DNA from 2 places in the Microbacterium sp. AC035 genome. Region 2 is predicted to be linked to the other one. Evidence: riboswitches for the same ligand, from Rfam matches in the RefSeq annotation. Region 2 holds a riboswitch; the other holds the start of a gene.
What was found. Region 2 has a riboswitch for thiamine pyrophosphate ahead of ACZ0AA_RS11855 (ECF transporter S component). Riboswitches for the same ligand answer to the same signal wherever they lie in the genome.
Positions count from the first base shown of each region.

Region 1 (3,398 bases), 1.1 Mb from region 2:
TCGTCGGAGATCGCGTCGAGCTGCTCCCGCAGGAAGGTCGCGGGTGGCACGTGAACACCCCGCACGCCGGTGGTGTTCTGGGCGGTCAGCGCGGTGAGCGCAGCCATGCCGTAGCCGCCGTTCGCCGCGATCGACTTGAGGTCGGCCTGGATCCCCGCTCCGCCGGACGGGTCACTCCCGGCGATGCTGAGCACCCGCGGTGTACCCGCCGCGCGCCAGCGACGCACGAACGCCTCTGCGGTCTCGGCCGGGTCCGCGGCCGCGCACAGCGCCGAGACCACGGCGAGGCCGGCCGCCCCCGCAGCCCGCAGCCGCTCGGTGTCGTCGATGCCCACCCCTCCGATCGCCACGCACGGGAGCACGGTCGTCGCGACGAGGGCACGGAAGCCCTCGACGCCGAGGGCCGGCGGGTGGTCGGGTTTGGTGCTGGTGGGGCGGATGACGCCGACGCCCAGATAGTCGACTGTGCCGGGCGGCAGCGCGCGCACAGCCTCGAAGTGCTTCCGGCTGTTCGCCGTGAGGCCGATGAGCGCCTCGGCGCCGAGAGCTTCGCGCGCGCGCAGCACCGACGCATCCCCCTGCCCGAGATGCACGCCATCGACCCGCGCGCCCTGCTCCCGCGCGGCGAGGGCAGCGTCCAGGCGGTCGTTCACGACCAGCAGTGCACGACCGTCGATCACGCGGGAGAGCTCGACGAGCTGCGCCGTGGTCTCGGCATCCGTCGCCGTCTTGTCCCGCAGTTGCACGATGCGCACACCCCCGTCGACGGCACGACGGACGGTCTCGACGACACCGCGTTCCCCGCAGAGGTCCGGGTCGGTGACCAGATACAGCGAGAGATCCGCGATCACAGCACACGCTCCTCAACGCGTGCCGCGGCAGCGATGTCGGCGGGCACCACCGACGCGAGCGCGTCGAGGAGTTCGACCGCGAAACTGCCGGGACCCGAAGCCCGTGCGGCGGCGTGCTCGGCGGCGATCGTGTAGACGAGGCTCGCGGAGGCGACCGCGGTCAGCGCATCTGTCCCGGCTGTGCGCGCGACCCCCAGGAACGCGGCCATGACGGCACCCAGTGCGCACCCGCCGCCGGTGACCCTGGTGAGCAGTTCGTCGCCGTTCGCGATCCGTATGACACGGCGACCGTCGGTGATCAGGTCCACGGGTCCCGAGACGGCGACGACCGAGCCGTGACGGGCGGCGAGCGCGAGGGCGGCGTCGGAGGCGGCATCCGTGGTGTCGGTGGCATCGACCCCCCGACCTCCGGCAGTGAGGCCTGCGAGGGCGAGGATCTCGGAGGCGTTCCCGCGGATCGCCGTGGGGCGCGAGGCGACGAGGTCGTGCGCGAGCGCGGTGCGCACGGGCAGCGAACCGATCGCGACCGGATCGAGCACCCAGGGAGTACCCGCGGCGGCGGCACCGGCGACGGCTTCGAGGCTCGCGGCCCGCTGCTCGGGGGTCGGAGTCCCGAGGTTGATCAGCACTCCGGATGCGACGCCCGCGAAGGGACCCGCCTCGTCGACGATGTCGACCATCGCGGGTGCTGCCCCGAGAGCCAGCAGCACGTTGGCTGTGAAGCCCGTGACGACGGTGTTGGTGATGCAGTGGGTCAGCGGTGGTGACTCACGGAGCGCGGACAGCAGCTCGGCGGCCGAGGCCACCAGGGTCGATTCGGATTCTGGACGCAGACGATCGCTCAATGCGACATCCCTTCGCTAGTACGAACTAGATCAGGTTCGACGGGTCTGTTCTCAGCCGCGGATGCGGCACCCCGTGTCACTGCTCGAAGTCTAGCGACGCCCCACGGTCATCCTCGTCGCTGCAGCAGCTCGAGTTCCTCGGCGCGGGTGAGGCCGGCGCGCCGGTCGCGATCGATCCCTCGCTCCTGTTCGTCGGCGACGACGGCCGCGACGGTCTCGTCGAGCGGTCGCAGGGTGCCGCCTGCGGCGCGATACCGGGCGTTGGCGCGGGTCATGAAGCCGGTCATGTCGGCGGGCAGCCACAGGGGCAGCGAACGCTCCCCCGCCCAGTACTCGACGCCGTTCTCAATCAGCCATTCGTCATCGACCATCACCGCGTCGCCTCCGTGTCCGGTGCTCCGCCGCACGGTCGCGAGCACCTCGGCGAGCGGATGCCGGTCGCCGATCGCGTTGACCACCCCGATGGCGCGCGTGGTGGCGACGAACTCCGAGAGATCGTCGACGTCGATCACCTGCACGTCGCGCCCCTCGGTGCGCGGAAGCAGAACGGGTCCATCGACCGCGCGCAGGAAAGCCGCAGCCCAGTATCCGAAACGATCGCTCGGATCGCCCTCGCCGACGATGAGCCCGGGGCGCACGATCAGCGCTCGCTCGCCCAGCCCGCGCACGGCGTTCTCGGCCGCGACCTTCTGCGCACCGTACTCGTACTCGTCACCGGGCTCCGCCGACGAGTGCACGGCCGCCGTCTCATCGGCTCCCACCGTCGTGTCGTCGGAGTACACGGACATCGATGAGACGTAGGTCCAGCGGGCGGCCCGTTCCCCGAGCACGGCCACCGCCGCCTCGACGTGAGCGGCAGTCGACGAGATGTCGATCACGTGGTCCCAGTCCCGACCCGACACGGCATCGTACGCCGTGGGATCGTCCCGGTCGGCCAGCACGAGGCTCGCTCCCTCGGGAGACGGACGTCCGCCCCGGGCGAGGCACATCACGGTCGCTCCGTTCACCAGCATCCGTCGGGCGATCCGGCTCGACAACCAGCCCGTTCCACCGAGGATCAGCACATCTGTCATGCACCCATGGCATCAGCATCCGTCCGTGAGGGGAAGTGGCTTCCGCTCACGGCGGATACCTGGTTCAGCGCGTGCGCAGGTCGGACAGCCCTGTCAGCTCCGGGACGGTCCACGAGGGATCCGGGCGCCACTCGCGCCATTCCTCGGCGAACGGCCAGTCTGCATCACGGAACGACTCGATCGCCGCGTCCGCGTGCCGCTCGATCTGCGCCGCCTGCTCGGATGTGAGGCGGCCTTGCTCGACGGCCGCGATCAGCTCGTCCTCGTCTTTCAGATGCACTCGACCGTCCGGCTCGATCTCCACGTCGAGGATGTGGTCGGACGAATAGGTGTCGTGGTCGGTGCGCAGATGCGCGTTCTCGAGGTTCACGTACCAGCCGGCGAACTCCCAGTCCGAACCGCTCACGTCGCTCCAGAAGAGCCACACCGACCACGCGGCGCCTGCGGGGGCGATCCTCAGGATGCCGTTGCCCCACCACTCCTCCACGATTCGCGTCCGCGGCTCCAGCCATCGTCGATCGAGCGGAACCGTCCGGACGCGCTCGCCTGCAGGAGTGCCCTGCCCTTCCTGGAGGGTTCCGGGCGCGAGCCAGGCGACGAGGCCGTGCTCATCGTCGCGGACCACTCGC
Region 1 is NZ_OZ409858.1:1,400,484-1,403,881, forward strand. Features, by position in the region: gene ACZ0AA_RS06785 (bifunctional hydroxymethylpyrimidine kinase/phosphomethylpyrimidine kinase) at 1-851, opposite strand, end outside; gene thiM (hydroxyethylthiazole kinase) at 848-1,696, opposite strand; TPP riboswitch at 1,687-1,780, opposite strand; gene ACZ0AA_RS06795 (NAD-dependent epimerase/dehydratase family protein) at 1,804-2,769, opposite strand; gene ACZ0AA_RS06800 (DUF402 domain-containing protein) at 2,834-3,398, opposite strand, start outside.
Region 1: it holds a riboswitch for thiamine pyrophosphate, as region 2 does, so the genes downstream of both, thiM (hydroxyethylthiazole kinase) here and ACZ0AA_RS11855 (ECF transporter S component) in region 2, are expected to answer to the same signal.

Region 2 (3,398 bases):
CGACGAGCGACTCGGGCGTGGCCCTGTTGCGGTCGTCGAACCCTGACGGGGTCACGATCGTGATGTCGTCGAGGCCGCGGTCGCGCAGCCACACTTCCGCCGCAGCGGTGAACGCCGACGGGGCGCCCCAGATCTCCTGGGAGAGACGATCGATGTAGTTGTTCGCCGAACCGAGCAGCGTTCCCTGCAGGAGCTGGAACTCCGTGAGCGTGCCGCCCACCGGCACGTCGAGTGCCGACTGGTCGGAGCGGCGGTAGTCCCAGTACGCCAGATTGTCGGCCCGGGTGAACGAGAACTCGGGGCCCTGCTCGCCCTCGGCGAGGGGCATCCGATCGAGCACCATCAGACTCGAGACGACCTTGGTGACGCTCGCGATCGCCGCCGCATCGAGCGACGACGAGGTCGTGCCGATACCGCCGATTCCCACGGCCGCACTTCCCTGAGCGGGCCAGGTGATCGCGGCTGCGGGCGCGGCGGTCGTGCCGAGCTCCGCCGCCTGCACGGTCGGCGGCACCTCGTGCAAGGGCCACAGCATGGCCGACCCCACGTAGGTGCCGAGCAGGCCGACGAGCACGCCGAGCGGGACGAGCACGCCGGGGCGGGCGATCGCCGGGCGCAGGTGCGCTCCGGTCAGAAGGGCGTCGCCGCGCGCTGCGGCAGGTGCGTCATCGAGCGCCTCGGTCGCCGGGTGCCGAGCGACTTCCACCGCGTCGACCCATGTCAGCGGCGTCCCTCCGCCGGTGCCCTCTGCCCACTGCGCGTCGGGAGCGGTCTCGAGAGTATCGGGAGCCGGCTCACCGGCGGCCGCGGCGACTGACGCATCAGGCACCGCAGCGGCAGGCGCTGATGCATCGAGCGCTGACGCATCGGGCGTCGACGCGTCGCCCGCAGGAACGGCGGAGGCGGTGGCCTCGGCGGAGTCAGGAGCGGTCACCTCCTCACGGTACCGAACTCGCGCAGAGTTCCGTGTCGCTGCAACAGGAGCAGACGCGAGTGTCGGCACTGGGTAAGATCGTCAGAACAACCACGGGAGTCCGGCGAGCCGGGCTGAGAGGGAGCGAATCGCGCTTCGACCGTCGAACCTGATCTGGGTAATGCCAGCGCAGGGAGGAGTCACTGATGAGTACATCCACGTCCGGATCCACCACGGAATCCGCATCCGTCTCGCGCGCCTCGAAGGGCCTCGGTCGCCCTGAGCTCTGGCGCTGGCGGGTCGTCGACATCGTCGTCGCCAGTGTCATCGCCGTCGCGTGCGCACTGATCTTCCTGCTCTGGAACGTCGGCTACGAGGTGCCGAGCAGCATCCTGACACCGTTGCTCCCCGGCGTGCAGGGTCTGCTCGCAGGCCCCTGGCTCATCGCGGGCGTGCTCGGAGCGCTGATCATCCGCAAACCGGGTGCCGCGCTCTACACCGAACTGGTAGCCGCGATCATCTCGGCCCTCGTCGGCAACGCGTGGGGTCCGCTCACGATCGTCTCGGGCCTCGTGCAGGGTCTCGGCGCCGAGCTGATCTTCCTCGTCTTCCTCTACGGCGTCTGGCGTCTGCCTGTCGCGATGCTGGCGGGTGCCGGAGCGGGGCTCGCGTGCGGCATCAACGACCGCATCCTCTGGTACGCCGGGGCCGACACGCTCTTCACCAGCGTGTACATCGTCTCGACGACCATCTCGGGTGCGATCATCGCCGGGCTCGGAGCGTGGTTGATCGCCCGGGGACTCGCAGCCACGGGCGCCCTCAGCCGGTTCGCCGCCGGCCGCGAGGTCACCGCACGGGTGTGAGTTCGCCCACGACGCCCGCCACCCTCGAAGCGCGCGGCTGGGGGTGGCGGTACGCGACGCGACTGCGCTGGGCGGTGCGGGACGTCGCTCTGCGCATCGAACCCGGCGAACGGGTGCTGCTGCTGGGCGCCTCGGGTTCCGGCAAGTCCACTCTGCTGCAGGGATTCGGAGGGGTGCTCGGCGGCGCTGACGAGGGCGAGACGCATGGACGGCTGCTCGTCGACGGCGTGCCGCCCACCGAGGCGCGCGGTCGAGTCGGCATGGTGCTGCAGGACCCCGACACCCAGACGATCCTCGCCAGGGTCGGCGACGACGTCGCCTTCGGCTGCGAGAACCTCGGGGTCCCGCGCGACGAGATCTGGCAGCGCGTGCGGGCGGCGCTGGATGCCGTCGAGCTGGACGTCGCGCTCGATCGGTCGACGGCTGCGCTGTCCGGGGGTCAGAAGCAGCGTCTCGCCCTCGCCGGCGTGCTGGCGATGCGACCGGGCGCCATCCTGCTCGACGAGCCGACGGCGAACCTCGACCCCGAGGGGGTGCGGGACGTGCGGGATGCCGTCGCCGCGGCCCTGGACGCCACCGGCGCCACCCTCGTGGTGATCGAACACCGCATCGACGTCTGGCTGCCGCTCGTCACCCGCGTGATCGTGCTCGGCGCGGACCCGGAGGGCACGCTTGTCCTGGCGGACGGGAGTCCTGAGCAGGTGCTCGGCGCGCGAGGGGCCGAGCTCGCGGCATCCGGTGTGTGGGTTCCCGGCCACCCGCCCGCCGTTCCGCCCGCCCCGGCGCACACGCCGGGAGAGACGCTGCTCGAGGCGCGCGGACTCACGGTCGCGCGGCGGCGCGGGCTCGCGGTCGCCGGTCCGTTCGATGTCGAGGTGCGCGCGGGCGAAGTGCTCGGCGTGACAGGGGCGAACGGGGCCGGTAAGTCGACCCTCGGCCTCACGCTCGCGGGGCTCATCCCGGCCGAGAGCGGACGAGTGTCTGCCCTGCCCTCTCTCGCCGCCGGCGAGAAACCCGACCCGTTCCGCTGGTCGTCGCGCGCCCTGCTCACGCGCATCGCGTCGGTCATGCAGACTCCCGAGCACCAGCTGCTCGCCAAGACGGTGCGAGAGGAGCTGTCGGTCGGCCCGAGAGCACTCAAGCTGCCCGAAGCCGAGATCGCCGTCCGCGTCGACGATCTGCTCGAACGGCTTCGGCTCACATCTCTTTCCGGCGCGAATCCCTACACGCTGTCGGGAGGGGAGAAGCGGCGGCTCACGGTCGCGGCGGCCCTCGCCACACGTCCCCGGATGCTGGTGCTCGACGAACCCACCTTCGGTCAGGACGCGACGACCTGGGCCGAGCTCGTCGGCCTGATCGCACGCCTGCGCGACGAGGGCACGGGGATCGTCGCGATCAGTCACGACGAGGCCGTGCTCGAGGCCCTGCACGCCCGCCGCATCGAGGTGAGCGCATCGTGATCGATCCGCTGACCGCCCGCGTCGATCGTCCGGGGCCGATCGCTCCGCGTTCCGCGCTCGCCAAGCTCGCAGCCGCGCTGCTCATCGCCCTGCCGCTCGTGTTGACGATCGACGTCGTCTCGGCATCCGTCGCCCTGCTGCTCGAGATCCCGCTGCTCCTCC
Region 2 is NZ_OZ409858.1:2,456,414-2,459,811, reverse strand. Features, by position in the region: gene ACZ0AA_RS11860 (D-alanyl-D-alanine carboxypeptidase family protein) at 1-934, opposite strand, end outside; TPP riboswitch at 1,017-1,126, shown strand; gene ACZ0AA_RS11855 (ECF transporter S component) at 1,120-1,776, shown strand; gene ACZ0AA_RS11850 (ABC transporter ATP-binding protein) at 1,773-3,236, shown strand; gene ACZ0AA_RS11845 (energy-coupling factor transporter transmembrane component T family protein) at 3,233-3,398, shown strand, end outside.